2 linked regions of the Flavisolibacter tropicus genome follow. Each later gene encodes a partner of the first gene's protein in a complex. Links are inferred from orthologs where the notes say so. Each region holds a gene or a part of one and is shown on either strand. Other genes may lie near its edges. The genes, in order: carB and carA.

Region 1 (8,617 bases):
TTAGCCGCACAGTGATATTGTCGTGCGATGGGATCGAAGGTTGTAAAAACGTATGTAACGGAGAAATAGAGGCACTGCTAGAAGCATAGGTCGCCGTGTTAGCATTATAGGCTACGTTCACGGTATCATATAATGTGTTTTCTGTAGAAAAAACCTCAAAGTCAGTGGCCTCAAATACATTCACCTGTTGCGGGTACCATTTTTCACCTGTAACAGCGGTAGTCCTGGCAAGGCGGGCATCGTACTGCACATCAAAGTTTAGTGTAGAAAGATTTTGTGCAGCATCGCGCACTTCTATGCGTACAGTATGTACTGCTGTATCATTCAGCTGCAGTACACCTTCTGTTGGGGTAACTGTATAGATGTTTGTGATATCGCCCGGCATGCGGCTTAAGTGCTGCAGGTAAGGACCCACTAAAGCTTCGTAACGATAATCTATATGCGCATTCATATAGCGCGTGTCATTATAGCTGATAGTGTCTAGAATAAATTCTGACTGCAATACATTATCTAATAAAATGCGGGCACTATAAATACCATTCGGGTTGGTAGAACCTGTAAAATAATCGACTGCGCCCAAAGCAAAGCTGATTCTATCCGTGCCCACTTTAATGGGAGCTGCTTTTACCAGGTTATAGAGTCCTGTACCTGTTTTGCGCAAGCCAATCAATTGCGGTGACTGGGCATATACACTACGATTGCGGTCATACATACCCAACCGTACCAATGATGGTGGTACTGCGTCGGCAATGGGGAAACCAAACAACAAAGGATTCAAACATTTTTCAGTAGCTGTCTCACGGATCTCAAAATGCACATGTGGCCCTTGAGAGCCACCCGTATTACCACTATAAGCAATAAAATCGCCTTTGGCTAATTTAAACAGAGAGGGAGGAGGCGTTAACTCTACCGCCCAGCTTTGTTGCTTATACTGTTGTTCTTTTACCCATTGCTCAATAGCGGGCGCAAAATCGTTCAGGTGCGCATACAAGGTGGTCAACCCATTGGGGTGATTAATATAGATGGCCCTTCCAAAACCAAAGGGTTCAATCTTAATGCGGGCAATGTAGCCATCGGCAGCAGCGTATACTGGTAAGTTTTCCTTTTGCTGCGTACGTATGTCTAGCCCCATGTGCCAGTGGTTGGTGCGCAACTCTCCAAAGTTGGCTACCAGCTGCATGGGTATATTCAGTGGGTTTCTAAAATAACCCTTTGGATAATTGGCAACCTGGGCCTGTAAGGTAGCCGAAAATAGAAGGCAACCTGCCAAACAGCTTTTCAACATCGTCATCATCGTTTTCATACGTGTGGACCTCATTTTGCGAAGCCTGAAAATTACACTAACAAACGCTATTCCAGCGGAGGTTGGCCTAAGATTAAAAGGATTTTAAGAACTAGGATTAGCGGGATTGTATAAGATTAGGAGGAGAATGGAGATGAATGCTTGATGAAAATCATGATGAATTAATGGTAGAGCTTAAATAAAATGGGGTAAAAAAATAAGTGCCATTTAAGCTGTGGTCAGAAATGCGGCAAATGCTACCCTAAAGCTGAAAAGCAAATTGGAGTTATCGGCAAATGCCAATTTTAAAGCCCTGCTGAATACGGTACGATATTTTATTGCTAATAGATGTAGATAATAATTTTATAACCTAATAAACGTATAATTATGGCACGTAGAGGATTAGGCATCGGCTCATTATTGGTAGCTGGTGCGGCTGCTTATGCTTACTACAAGTATTCTCAAATGAGCGAACAACAAAGAAAGGATATGGTCAGTAACTGGAAAGAGAAAGGACAAAAATTGTACGACGAGTATGTTCCAGACAACATTAAAAATATGGTAGCTAAAAAGCAGGGAGCCGGTAACGGACATCCGCATGCAAGTGTATAAGCTTAATGTTTCAAATATAGATGAAGGCCCTGCTTAGCAGGGCTTTTTTGTTTGAGAAGTTGAAGGCGTTAGTGGGCTAGTTAAAAATAAAGCACAGGTATTAACGAATTTCTCTACATAAAACAATTTCAATTCATTTACATTTGCACCCCGGGCATCGTCCCGGTTTTTTTGTATCTACTAATTCGAGTTTACGGGTTTATAAGTTTGCAAGTTTGCAAGTTCACCATGAGAAAAAACGGAAAGCCCGTGAACAGTAAACTTACTATTCAATGCCAAAAGACGCATCTATCAAATCAGTTCTCATTATTGGTTCCGGTCCTATTATTATTGGTCAAGCTGCCGAATTTGATTATTCCGGTACGCAGGCTGCCCGCAGTTTACGGGAAGAAGGTGTAAAAGTGATTTTGATCAACAGCAATCCCGCTACGATCATGACCGACCCAATGATGGCGGACCGTGTGTACCTCCTGCCATTGACCGTTGAGAGCATAGAGCAGATCTTGGAAGAAAACCAGATCGATGCCGTGCTGCCTACCATGGGTGGTCAAACAGCCTTGAACCTGGCTAAAGAAGCCGAGGATCTGGGTATATGGGAGAAGTATGGTATACGCCTGGTAGGTGTAGATATTAAAGCAATTGATAAAGCGGAAGACCGTGAGAAATTCCGCCAGTGGATGATTGAGCTGGGTGTACCTGTAGCGCCGGCCCGTACCGCTAACTCCTTCCTGGAAGGAAAGGAATTTGCACAGGAAATCGGCTTCCCGCTGGTCATTCGTCCTTCATTTACCCTGGGTGGTACAGGTGGTGGTTTTGTACACGGACCAGAAGATCTGGATGAAGCTTTGCAGCGTGGTTTACAGGCCTCTCCAATTCATGAGGTGCTGGTAGAAAAAGCAGTACTGGGTTGGAAAGAGTATGAGCTGGAGTTGTTGCGCGATGCAAATGACAACGTAGTTATCATCTGTACAGTAGAGAACTTTGACCCAATGGGGGTGCATACCGGCGACTCTATTACAGTAGCGCCAGCTATGACACTGAGCGATACTGCGTTTCAGCTGATGCGTAATACCGCTATTAAAATGATGCGCGACCTGGGCAACTTTGCCGGTGGTTGTAACGTGCAGTTCTCTTTAAATCCTGATACTGAAGAGATCATTGCCATTGAGATCAACCCTCGTGTGAGCCGTTCTTCAGCCTTAGCTTCTAAAGCAACTGGTTATCCAATTGCCAAGATTGCTGCTAAGCTGGCTATTGGTTATACACTCGATGAATTAAAGAACCCTATTGTACAAACTACCTCTGCCTACTTTGAGCCTGCGCTGGATTACGTAATTGTAAAAATCCCTCGCTGGAACTTTGATAAGTTCAAAGGTGCTAACGATACACTAGGCTTGCAAATGAAGAGCGTAGGTGAGGTAATGGCCATTGGCCGCAGCTTCACAGAAGCGGTACAAAAAGCTTGTCAGAGTTTAGAAAACAACGCTGTTGGTTTGGGTTATTATGGAAAGAGCCAAATGCATGCAGAAGCGTTGTTGGAATATATTAAAACACCGAAATGGGATCGCATCTTCCGTATTAAGGATGCACTTATGTTAGGTGTGAGTGTCAATACCATTGCAAAAGCTACTGGTATTGACCGTTGGTTTATCTATGAGATCCAAAAGCTCTGCAACATTGAAAAAGAGCTGGATAAATACTACCTGGGTGATGTACCTGCTGAGTTGCTGAAAGAAGCAAAAGTGCATGGCTTCAGCGATGAGCAGATTGCCCGCATCATTACAGATGGTGATGAGGAAGAAGTATATGAAAAGCGCAAGGCTTTGGGTATTACCCGCGTATATAAAATGGTAGATACGTGTAGTGCTGAGTTTGAAGCTCAGACACCCTACTTCTATAGCACTTTTGAGGAAGGACATAGCAATGAATCAAAAGTTACAGACAAGAAGAAAGTCATAGTATTAGGCTCTGGTCCTAATAGAATTGGTCAAGGGATTGAGTTTGACTACTGCTGTGTACATGGCTTACTGGCTATTAAAGAGTGTGGTTATGAAGCTATCATGATCAACTGTAACCCAGAGACCGTGTCTACTGATTTTGACATGGCTGACAAGCTCTACTTTGAGCCTGTATTTTGGGAGCATCTGTGGGAGATCATTGAACTGGAGAAGCCTGAAGGTGTTATTGTACAGTTAGGTGGCCAAACAGCCCTGAAACTGGCGGAGCGCCTGCATGAAAAGGGTATTAAGATCATGGGGACCTCTTTTGACAGCATGGACATTGCTGAAGATAGAGGCCGTTTCTCTGACCTGTTGAAAGAACTGAATATTCCTTACCCTGCTTATGGTACAGCCTATAATGTAGATGATGCAATAGAGGTAGCCAACAAAGTAGGCTATCCTGTACTGGTGCGCCCAAGCTATGTATTGGGTGGTCAGCGCATGCGGATTGTGATCAACGACGAAGAGGTAGAAAAGGCAGTGATCAGCCTGTTGAAACATATTCCGGGTAACAAGATCCTTATTGATCACTTCCTGGATCGCTGCCAAGAGGCCGAGATCGATGGCATCTTTGACGGTGAGAACTTCCACGTAATGGGTGTAATGGAGCATATTGAGCCTGCCGGTATACACAGTGGCGACAGTAACGCTGTATTGCCAGCCTTTAACCTGCCGCCTATGACCGTTACAACCATGGAATACTACGCTGAGAAGATTGCTCGCGCCTTGAATATCAAGGGTTTGATCAATATTCAGTTTGCTATTAAAGATGGTAAAGTATATGTAATTGAAGCGAATCCAAGAGCTTCCCGCACTACGCCATTCATAGCCAAAGCGTATGGCATTCCTTATCTGAACATTGCTACTAAAGTAATGTTGGGTGTAAACAAACTGACCGACTTCAAATTTGAGAAAAAGCTTGACGGCTTTGCCATTAAAGAGCCTGTGTTCTCATTCAATAAATTCCCGAATGTTAATAAAGAACTGGGCCCTGAAATGAAGTCGACCGGTGAGGCTATCCGCTTTATCAAAGATCTGCGTGATCCTTACTTCCGTCAATTGTATAAGGACAGAAGCATGTATTTGAGCAAGTAGTCTGAACCGGGATTTGGGTAGATGAAAGGATTAGGAAGAGAAGAAAGAAGGGAGGATACGCTCAATAATCTATAATGGGTAATGAATAATAAAGAGCTATCAAATATCATCAGCCAGCTAAAGGACGCCTATGAAGGCGATCCTTGGTTTGGCAGGGCGGTGTTGAATATACTGGCAGAGGTAGATGAACGTATTGTTTTTGAAAAGCCGGGTGGACAGCATAGTATAGTAGAACTGCTGTGGCATATGATCACTTGGCGGGAGTTTACCATAGATCGGTTACAGCACTCTCCACAGATGACCTTGGCTTATTTTGAAGAAATGGACTGGCGCGAGCTGGATCATTCGGATAGGACACTCTGGAAGCAAGGTCTGGAACGTTTACAAGAGACCCAGGCGCAGCTTCTAGCCCTATTAAAAGATTGTACAGATGAGTTGCTGGATCAGGACGTAAGAGAGCGAAATTATCCGTTTAGGAAGCTCTTATACGGCATTATCCAGCACGATATCTACCACTTGGGGCAGGTTGCCTATATTCAAAAATTGCTGAAAGCAACCGCTTAAAACCTGAAGAAATAAGCTTTTATATTGTTGAGCTGATTAAATGTGAAAAGGCTGGAACGTAGTTCCAGCCTTTGTTTTATAGGGATAATATTTTAAAATTCGTTTTAATAGTAGAGTCGCAAAAACAAAAAAGGCCTGCCCTAAAAAGAGCCGGCCGTTGCTAACCTATGAAAAACACCAAGCTCAAATATAGAAGAAATTGTGATTCCCAACAACTTGGCATTCTTTTTTAGGGCAACAGGCCACCTCCACGGCGTCCGGGAGCCTTGTCAAATTTGTTTTGCATGCGGTCTTGGCGTAGACGTTTTAGCTCTTCAACAAAATCGTGCTCATAATTAAAAACATCATTACTACGCTTTTCACCCATAATAGGCTTAAACTGATCGCGGTAACGAAGTCTTAGATCAACGATCTTTTGTTGCAATACCAGGCGATCGCCACGGTATTGTTGGTTGGTTTGTCTCAGTTCCTTGAAATAGTTCAAGAAAACCGGAGAAAAACGCTCGGCTTCAGACTTGCTTAAATTCAGTCGTTTTTGGATATACTCGTTCATCCGCTCCTGAATGCGATCACCAGGTTGTTCTGCATCCTGGGCAAACACAGCAGTTGTGAATGTCAAGAAAAATCCAAGTATGTATAAAATACGTTTCATAAGTAATACGATTTCCCAAGGGTTAGCTTAATTAATAATAGATAATTCTTCGTCGTCTGTTGGTATCTGGGCTAAAAATGCGTCTATCTCTTTTACCGACACATCAGTCAGCATCTTGCTAACCTCAGCAGAGTTTGTTTTGGCTATCTGTTCTGTTGATGTAGCGTCTGTAGACTCAATAAACGAATCCAGATCTTTATTGCTGATGTTTTTCAGCTTGCTGGCAATCCAGGCTTCAGGAGACGAGGACGGATTAATGCTACTGGGGCGGCTGTTGTAGTAAACCAAGCCACTGATTGCGATGACACCGGCTACTAAAGCGGCGGCAGCCACCCTCATCCAGCGGGTACGGTTAAAAGAAACAACTTTTGCTTGCTTCGGAGCTACTTTAGACAATACCTGTGCGGGTAAGTTGTCAAAATAACCCATTGGTATGTCATAGGGGTTTGTTTTCGGATGCTCTGCTAAAATAGCAGGTAATTCATCTTCCTGAATCAAAGTCGGAACATCACCTGATAGGGTTGAGAAATAGTTGGAAGGTAGATCGTACGGCATCTTTTTGGAAAGACCAGCCAGTAAGGGCGATAAAGAGGCCAGCTCATCTGCCGCTGAATCCACTGCTTCCTCTTGTTTTAGCCTCATAAGTACGGATGCGGCAAAGTTTTCAAAATAACCTTGAGGCACGCTAAAAACGGGCTCCTTTACGTGTGAGGGTAGGGTACTGTTAAGTTCCCTCAATTCATCGTGTATGTACTTACGGCTGCTCATTTTCAAGATTTAAGACGAAAAAAGAGAGATAAGGTTTAATGATTCTTTATATATTCTTCAATTTTTTTTACGGCATGGTGGTAACTGGCTTTAAGCGCTCCTTCACTGGTTTCCAGCACCTTGCTCATCTCTTCATAAGGCATTTCATCGTAGTAACGCAGGGTAAATACAAGACGTTGCTTTTCAGGGAGTTGTTGAATAGCCAATTGGAGCTTCCATTCCAATTTGTTAGCATCAAAGCTCTGATCGGCCTTTACTTTGTTTTCCAGCCCGCTTTCCACATCACTAAGGCTTATAGCTCCGCGTTTTTTGGCGTTGTCTAAAAAGGTCAGGGATTCATTGGTAGCAATACGATAGAGCCAGGTATACAGCTGCGATTCTTCCTTGAAATTCTCCAGACCTCGCCATACCCTTATAAAGACATTTTGTAGTACATCATTGGCGTCATCGTGGTCTACCACCAGCCGGCGAATGTGCCAGTACAAGCGCTCTTGGTATTTTTTTATGATCGCTGTATAGGCGGCTTCTTTGGTGGTTGGCTCCCGAAAACGTATTAAGAGTTCGGCATCATCTAGTCCTGTCAAAGCCATTCGTGTTTGTTTAATTAAGAAGTAAAGATACTTGGTAAGCTACAAAGAATCGTGCCTTGATGAGCTTTACCAAACCGTTAAAAACAATAATAGCCTCCTTAGAGGCTATTATTACGATAAGTTGAAAAGAGAATAGTTTGACCTATTATCCGTTTTTACGGGCAATTACCTTTTCAGCGGCTGCAATGATATCAGGAACATCCAGACCGTATTTTTTTAACAATTGGTCTGGTGTACCGCTTTCACCAAAAGTGTCTTTAGTGCCAACAAATTCAATTGGTACAGGGAAATTACGGGAAGCTACCTGGGCAATGGCATCGCCTAGGCCACCGATAATATTGTGCTCTTCTACAGTAACCGCGCAACGGGTTTTGCGTAGGGAGTTTATTACAGCCTCATCATCTAAGGGTTTGATAGTGTGAATGTTGATCACTTCTACACTCAGACCTTTCTCTTCTAATGCTACACCGGCTTGAATGGCATTCCATACCATGTGACCGCAGGCAAACAGCGTTACATCGGTACCTTCAGAGAAATATTGTGCTTTCCCAATTACAAAGTCTTCGGGCTTGCTAAAGATGGGCCAGGCCGGGCGACCAAAGCGCAGGTATACAGGACCATGGAATTCGGCAATAGCCATGGTAGCAGCCTTGGTTTGGTTGTAGTCACAAGGTACAATCACGGTCATGTGAGGCAGCATTTTCATCAGTCCTATATCTTCCAGGATCTGGTGAGTAGCGCCATCTTCACCCAAGGTTAAACCTGCGTGCGAAGCGCAGATCTTTACATTTTTACCGCTATAAGCCACACTCTGACGTATCTGGTCGTAAACGCGGCCAGTAGAGAAGTTGGCAAATGTGGTAGTGAAGGGAATCTTGCCGCCAATGGTCAGTCCTGCTGCAATACCAATCATATTGGCTTCAGCAATACCGCATTGGATAAAGCGCTCTGGAAACTCTTTAATAAATTGATTCAGCTTTAAGGAGCCTGCCAGGTCGGCGGTCAGGGCTACTACATCGCTATTCTTACGGGCTGCTTCTACGATACCGTCGCC
Region 2 (8,031 bases), 2.8 Mb from region 1 along the record:
AGTGCCTTACCCCAGGAATACATCTCACTTGAGTATCACATTGAAAGAAAATCCGATTGGCAAGCGCTCTCCTTCCCAAGTATCTGCAACTATTTTGACAATACATTTTTTGATTGTTGGAAACCGGCAAAAGAGTTTCTAACACAATCTACAATTCAATATAAAGACATTGAGTTTTGGGGAACAATCCACGAATGCCCCAATGTTACCGGCAAAGAGAAATGCAGGTTTGATGCTACTATTCAGCCAGCTTCATTTACTGTACCTGCAGACATTTTCAATACTAAATACAAGGGGGGAAAGTTCGCTGTATTTCAGTTTTGCGCCCCATATGCCTATTTCAAAGACATCACTATACGCATTAGCCAATACATACTTGAAGATACTTCACTTGAATTCAGAGAAGGCTATTCTTTTCTGAGATACCATCAGGATCCAATAACAAACGGACCAGACTATATAATGACAAAGTGGTACCTACCTGTTAAGTAATACACAAGCTTCAAATCTTTACTTGCTGCAGCTTTAACTGCATAAACTAGACATGGCATAATGCATAAAATAGAGAACCAAAACTTTAATATATATGTCACAACAAACACCAAATGCAAAGCTTTGGCAACTGGCTCTTGGATTTGCAAACACAAATATCTTATATACACTCATTAAATCAGGTGTGATTGAGCAATTACGAAATAACGCTAGAACATTAAGCGAAATAGCAACAGCTTGTCATCTCAATGCAGATGTCTTATTTAGAACATTACGCTTTGCAAAAGCTATAGATATTGTTACAATTGAAGAAGACAACTATAGCCTAACAGATGTTGGTAGATTGCTTTTAAAAGATGTATCTGGTAGCCTATATGGTGGCTTGCTGATGATAGGATCCGAACCTTGGCAAAAGAGCTGGAACCTGTTGTCTTATTCATTAGAAACAGGGAAAGATGCCTTTACTGAGGCAATGGGTAGTCCTATTTTTGACTATTTAGATAAACACCCTAAGTATGGAGAACCTTATAATCAGTGGATGACAACAGCGACTTCTATGTCAGCCAAGGCAATTACCGCTTCTTACGACTTCTCTCCTTTTAAAACCATCTGTGATATTGGCGGAGGTCAAGGCATCCTTTTAAAAAATATTCTGTTAGCTAACCCAAACCTGAAGGGCATCTTATATGATCAGGAAAGTGTAGTAGCTAATCATGTATTGAATGAAGTGATAGAAAGAGTCACCATTCAAACAGGAAACTTCTTTGAAGAGGTACCAACAGCAGATGTTTTGATAATGAAAAGTGTACTACATGATTGGGACGATGAAAAATCACTGAGTATCCTAAGTAATTGCAAGAAGGTTATGACACTCGAATCCCGCTTATTGATTGTAGATATGGTTTTAAATAATGAACCCGATCCTTTCGGCTCTTTCTATGACTTACATATGCAGGTATTGTTAGCTGGCAGAGAAAGAACAGAACAGGAGTTTCAAACACTCTTAAACAAAGCCGAACTCCAATTAAAACAAATTATTCCAACTCAATCACCACTAAAAATTATAGAAGTTTCTTTATAGGTAGCCTTTGATGTAGATCCAATATCCTAACAAATGGCAATCAAAACTTTGAACGTTTTAAAACAGCTTAAAGCGTTCAAAGCATGCCTTTTCCAATTGTTCTCGATCTTCTGGGTGAGCTATGCTGATCAAAGCCTTAGCACGCTGACGTAGGTTTTTTCCAAATAAATAAGCAATACCATATTCTGTAACCACATAGTGTACATGTGCACGGGTGGTTACTACACCAGCACCAGGCTTTAACATAGCTACAATTCTTGATACGCCTTTAGCTGTACGGGATGGCAAGGCTATTATAGGCTTACCACCTTTACTTAGAGCAGCACCTCGCATAAAATCCATTTGACCACCCACACCAGAAAACTGATAGGTTCCAATAGAGTCAGAACATACCTGTCCAGTAATATCAATTTCAACGGCACTGTTTATGGCTACCATCTTATTGTTGCGGCGTATCACATGCGGATCATTCACATAATCAATATCCAAAAATTGAAATGCAGGATTATCATCCACATAATCATATAAGCGACGGGTACCTAATGCAAACCCAATCACCGCTTTATTAGGATGAATATTTTTGTGTTTGTTGTTGATGATATCTTTTTCAAAAAGATCTACAATACCATCTGAACACATCTCCGTATGAACACCCAAATCTTTATGGTTAGTGAGTGATTTCAATACAGCATCTGGTATAGAACCGATTCCCATTTGTAAGGTGCATCGATCATCAATTAATGAGGCTACATACTCGCCTATTCTTAGCTCATCCGCTCCTACCTTTTCACCAAAATGTGCTTCGTATAATGGATCCTCACAATACACCATGCTATGAAAACGATTAATATGAATTAATCCATCGCCGTGTGTACGTGGAACATTGGGATTAACCTGTGCAATAACATATTTAGCTGTATTTACCGCAGAGCGAGCTATATCTACAGACACTCCCAATGAGCAATACCCATGAACGTCAGGAGGAGAAACCTGAACAATAGCCACGTCTATCGGTAATATATTTTGATAGAAAAGGTTGGGTATATCACTTAAAAAGACAGGAACATAATCAGCTCTACCTTCATTTACGTCTGCACGGATGGATGCAGATACAAATAAAGAATTCATATGAAAGCTTTCTAGAAGCGATGGCTTATTTACATGTATATCGCCATATACACTTATAGATACTAACTCTACATCTTTAAAGCGATCTGCCATTTTTGCCAGTTCGCTTAGCAGGAAAGTAGGTGTTTGAGCACTACCTTGTACAAAAACCCTATTCCCAGATTGAATAATACTTAATGCTTCTGGAGCAGTCTTATATTGGATAGCAACTTTCATAAACAATTAAAGATTTGTAAAGTTATTGCTAAGTCTTTAAGAAGGAAATGAGCAGTATTATTTTTACATCTGACTATGCTCATCCATAAAGACTATTAATAGGTAAAAAGGGAGGCATAGTTTTAGTCAAAGCAGTATATTCAATAGAGCAAGGACTTAATCATTAAGAAGATCTACAGATGAGAAATCAGCTTAGGGAGTTTAGATATTTTTTCTTTACGCAAGAGTTTGCAGATGGTTTACGAACCACTATTGCCATTCTCTTGCCTTCCTTAATACTTTACTTTTTTGGGCAGTTACATATAGGTACCACTATTTCATTAGGTGCACTTTGCGTAAACTTTGCTGACGCCCCAGGTCCTGTCATTCACAAGCGCAATGGCATGTTTTTTAGCATTCTGTTCATGTTCATTTCAGCCCTACTTACAGGTTTCGTTCATACAAATGTGTATGCCTTAGGGCTAGAGATTTTGCTGTGCAGCTTTCTTTTTTCCATGTTTACCGTTTATGGTGCACGGGCTACGGCTGTGGGCAGCGGCGCTTTATTGGTATTGATATTAACAATGGACCAGCCCAACCATGGCTATGGAATTCTATGGCAAGCATTATTTATTGTAGCCGGAGGATTATGGTATGCTGGAATAAGTTTACTCTTTTACAATATTAGCCCTTATCGCCCAGCGCAAAGAGCATTAGGGAAATGCATTAGAGAACTGGCAAAATATTTAAGAATCAAGGCAAAGTTTTATAATACAAATGCAGATTTAGAAAAAGCGTATCAGGAGTTATTCTCGCAACAAGTAGTCGTTAGTGAGAAGCAAGAAAGTGTTAGAGAACTTTTCTTTAAAAGCCGCCAAATTGTAGGGGAGCCGTCATTTACAGGGCATACCTTGATTCTCACATTTGTAGATGTAATGGATATGTTTGAAGAAGTAACCGCCACCTATTACGATTACCCTTCGTTACATCAGCGCTTTCAGAAATACCACATATTATCTGATATAAACAAATTTATTCATTCCATTGCCAATGAGTTAGATGCAATTGGACTGGCTATTTTAGCTAATCACCCTTATAGGAAGGGAGTCAATTTTGAACAAGAGTTTGATGCTTTAAAAGTACAAATTGACAAGATCAGCGAAGAGGAAAAGGGTATCAGTAATATCGTACTTAAGAAGATCCTGGTAAATATCCGTAGATTAGTTCTGCGCATCAACGATATCTCCAATTACTTTGAACCAGCTACCCATAAATCAGAGCGCGTTAAAAACATAGATTTTCAACGGTTTGTTTCCCATCAGAGTTTTGACGCCAAGCTGTTTTGGGATAATATGAACCTGAACTCCTCAATATTCAGGCACTCCATACGCGTAGCCATTGCATGCTTAATAGGCTTTACTATTAGTAAGGTGTTTCACTATGGGCAACATAGTTATTGGATCGTATTAACGATAGCCTTCATTTTAAAGCCAGCCTACAGCCTTACCAAACAACGAAATATTGAACGCATAATAGGTACTGTCATAGGTGGTATGATTGCCATTTTAATACTGGCCTTTATTCCTAATACTAACATATTGTTTGCGCTAATGGTAGTATTTATGTTAGGAACATATAGCACACAGCGAACGAATTATATAGCCATGGTTCTCTTTGTAACACCATTTGTACTGATCTTGTTTAAGCTAATGGGGTTACGATTTATTGCAGTAGCCAGAGAGCGTATTTTAGATACAGTTATCGGTTGTGCTATTGCCTTCCCAATTAGTTACCTCTTATTTCCCAAATGGGAGGCTGAAGATTTTAAAGACCATATCCGTAAAATGCTTCAGGCCAATATTGATTATCTACTTACTGTTGCCAAAAAATTTTCAGGAGAGGTAATGAAAACAACCGACTTTAAACTGGCTCGCAAAGAAGTATACATTCAATCAGCCAACTTATCAGCAGCTTTTCAACGCATGCTTTCTGAGCCTAAGGGGAAACAGAAAAATAAAAAGATATCCACCAGTTTGTAGTACTAAACCACATACTTTTTTCAAATATTGCTTCACTTACTACAACTAGTACAAAAACAATTGGCCAGCAATATGCATTGCGACTTACCAAACAATCGCTGTCAGCACTTTGCAATGCTATTAAAAGAATAGACACCACTTGTTCTGTGCCCGATCTGGAAAAACTACCGGAAGTCCCTCAACAGCTTTTGGATCAATCTGCTGAAGAAATATTACAGAAAGAACAGTTGGAGTTCATTCATAAGGTAACTGTAGATATCGACAAGGTGACCAAAAGAATTGTTACTACCTGATAAACCATTCAACAGCTAGTTCATAACCTTTTAATCCAAGGCCAAAAATACTGCCCACTGACTTGCCAGACACGTGAGACAACTTACGAAATTCCTCACGGGCATGCACATTAGAAATATGGACTTCAATAACAGGCGTTTTAATAGCAGCAATGGCATCACCGATAGCTACTGAAGTATGCGTATAACCGCCAGGATTAATGATAATACCATTGTAATCAAAGCCCACCCGTTGAATTTCGTTAATGATTTCACCTTCAATATTGCTTTGGAAATAATGAATATGCACGTGCGGATACTTGGTCTTTAATGACACCAGAAAGGATTCAAATGGCTGACTTCCATAAATATCAGTTTCGCGTTTACCTAACAAGTTCAAATTTGGACCATTAATGATAGCAATGTTCATGTGCAATATTTAAGGTGTCTGTTGAAAGTAGACTATAAATTGATAAGCTAATGTAGTTCTCGTTTTTGATTTCACAATCACGCATGCATCCCTCGTAGGTAAAACCCAGTCGTTTCAATACATTTTCACTGGCCGTATTACCTGTTTCTACTAGCGCTTCTATGCGATGGATTTTCTTTTTATGAAGAATGAAATCAATCATTACAGGTAGCACTTCTTGTATGATACCATTCTTCCAATATTGAGGCAGTAACCAATACCCTATTTCAGTCCGACTATGTTGCTTATTATAATTGTTAAAGCCTATAGCCCCTACTCTTTCGCCTGTTTCCCTCTTTACGATCTTCCACCAGGTACCCGTTTCATTTACCTGCATATCCCTATAAAAATCCATTTGCGTTTCTACTGCTTCAAGTGTTTGATAGGATACACCATAAAAAGGTATCACCTGCGGATGACTAAGTCCTTCAAATATAAAAGCTTGGTCATCTGCTATGATTTCATGCAGCAAAAAACGATCAGTAGTTAGTACTGGAAACATAAAAAAAGTCACGCGGAGCGTGACTGTAAATTTATGCTTTTGAATGCTTTTTGATCAAATCGATGAATTCATCAAAAAGGTAGCGGCTGTCGTGTGGCCCAGGAAAACTTTCCGGGTGGTATTGTACTGAAAAGGCCGGTTTACCTTTTACACGAATCCCTTCAATGGAGTTATCATTCAAGTTTACGTGTGTTATTTCAATATGCGGTGCATTGCGTACTGCTTCAGGGTCTACACCAAATCCATGGTTTTGGGTAGTGATCTCACATTTACCAGTGATCAGGTTCTTTACTGGATGATTCATCCCTCTATGGCCATGGTGCATCTTAAACGTAGGAATATCATTTGCTAAAGCCAGCAACTGGTGTCCTAAGCAGATACCAAACGTTGGCTTCTCATCTTCCAACAAACCCTTTACAGTACCAACAGCATATTCCATAGAAGCTGGATCGCCAGGGCCGTTTGAAAGGAAATATCCATTAGCATTGAATGCTTTGATTTCCTCTAGCGGCGTCTTGGCAGGGAATACTTTTACATAGGCGCCACGCTCCACCATACAATGCAGAATATTACGCTTAGTACCATAATCTAATACAGCTACACGTATTGGCGAAACAGGGTCTCCAATTTCATAAGGCACATTAGTACTAACAATAGATGCCAACTCCAGACCCGACATATCAGGTACTTCTTCCAGCTTTTTCATTAATACTTCAGGATCCAGAATTTCAGAAGAAATAATGCAGTTCATGGCACCTTTGCTTCTTACTGCGGTAACAAGCGCTCTTGTGTCAATACCCTCAATAGCAACAATATTTTGACTCTTCAGATATTCATCTAATGAACCTTGAGCTTGACGGCGAGAGAACAGCTCTTCCAGGTTTCTACCGATCAAACCCTTTATTTTAATGCTATCACTTTCTATATCCGCTTCATTTACCCCATAGTTTCCAATATGTACATTGTTCATGATCAAAACCTGACCATAATAACTAGGATCTGTAAATACTTCCTGATAGCCGGTCATACCAGTATTAAAGCAAAGCTCACCGCCTGTGGTACCAATAGCACCAAAAGCCTGACCTCGGCAAACCGTTCCATCTTCTAAAACTAAAAGGGCTTCTTTCTGTGACATAGTGTTTAATGAATTGTGCAAAGAAAATTCGAATGTTTGGTTATATGAAAAAAAATCTACAAAATGAGCATAAAAAAAGGCAAGATGAACAAACATCTTGCCTTTTGTATCATAGAACATGCAATCATTAAGATGGTTGTTGTTCAGTTGCTTCAGGTTGAGCATCAGATGCTTCAGCTTCAGGAGCCGCATCAGTAGTAGCTTTCTTTTTAGCAGTACCACCAGCACGACGTGTTCTTTTAGCAGGAGCTTTCTTCTCTTCTTTACCTTTTCCGTAGATCTCGTTAAAGTCTACTAATTCGATCAGGGCTTGTTCAGCATTATCACCAGGACGAGTGCCTAATTTGATAATACGAGTGTAACCACCTGGACGACCGCCGATTTTCTCGATGATTGTTCCAAATAATTCTTTGATCGCTTCTTTGTCTTGCAAATAACTGAACACCACACGACGTTGGTGAGTAGTGTTTTCTTTTGCTTTAGTGATCAAAGGCTCAGCATAAACACGCAACGCTTTAGCTTTAGCCAAAGTAGTTACGATTCTTTTGTACTGAATTAATTGGCAAGTCAAGTTGCTCAAAAGGGCCTCGCGATGCGCTTTCTTACGACCCAGGTTGTTGATTTTGTCTCCGTGACGCATGACATTTGTTTTAATTCAGCTGCACCGTGTCAGGAATTGCAGCCTACTGTTATAAATAAAGTCCACAGACAACTTTCG

The links.
Region 2: the proteins of carB (region 1) and carA are in contact, whole or in part, in a solved structure (PDB 1KEE), measured with the Escherichia coli proteins. The link is inferred for Flavisolibacter tropicus from one-to-one orthologs.

What each region holds. Positions count from the first base shown.
Region 1 is NZ_CP011390.1:4,429,994-4,438,610, forward strand. The notes cover bases 1,834-5,189. They hold carB (carbamoyl-phosphate synthase large subunit), read left to right. Parts: upstream 1,834-2,166; coding sequence 2,167-4,989; downstream 4,990-5,189. Other genes in these bases: SY85_RS18925 (hypothetical protein), read left to right, coding at 1,834-1,894; SY85_RS18935 (DinB family protein), read left to right, coding at 5,071-5,189. In the rest of the region: SY85_RS18920 (peptidoglycan DD-metalloendopeptidase family protein), read right to left, coding at 1-1,303; more of SY85_RS18925, read left to right, coding at 1,670-1,833; more of SY85_RS18935, read left to right, coding at 5,190-5,553; SY85_RS18940 (hypothetical protein), read right to left, coding at 5,783-6,205; SY85_RS18945 (hypothetical protein), read right to left, coding at 6,233-6,973; SY85_RS18950 (RNA polymerase sigma factor), read right to left, coding at 7,009-7,563; SY85_RS18955 (transketolase family protein), read right to left, coding at 7,709-8,617. UniProt on the Escherichia coli protein: Large subunit of the glutamine-dependent carbamoyl phosphate synthetase (CPSase).
Region 2 is NZ_CP011390.1:1,661,377-1,669,407, forward strand. Bases 5,262-8,031 are described here. They hold carA (glutamine-hydrolyzing carbamoyl-phosphate synthase small subunit), read right to left. Parts: upstream 7,314-8,031; coding sequence 6,210-7,313; downstream 5,262-6,209. Other genes in these bases: aroQ (type II 3-dehydroquinate dehydratase), read right to left, coding at 5,262-5,637; SY85_RS06980 (GNAT family N-acetyltransferase), read right to left, coding at 5,618-6,178; rplQ (50S ribosomal protein L17), read right to left, coding at 7,441-7,953. Outside these bases: SY85_RS06955 (AraC family transcriptional regulator), read left to right, coding at 1-492; SY85_RS06960 (methyltransferase), read left to right, coding at 587-1,573; SY85_RS06965 (acetyl-CoA hydrolase/transferase family protein), read right to left, coding at 1,631-2,917; SY85_RS06970 (FUSC family protein), read left to right, coding at 3,097-4,935; SY85_RS25415 (hypothetical protein), read left to right, coding at 5,013-5,228; more of aroQ, read right to left, coding at 5,221-5,261. UniProt on the Escherichia coli protein: Small subunit of the glutamine-dependent carbamoyl phosphate synthetase (CPSase).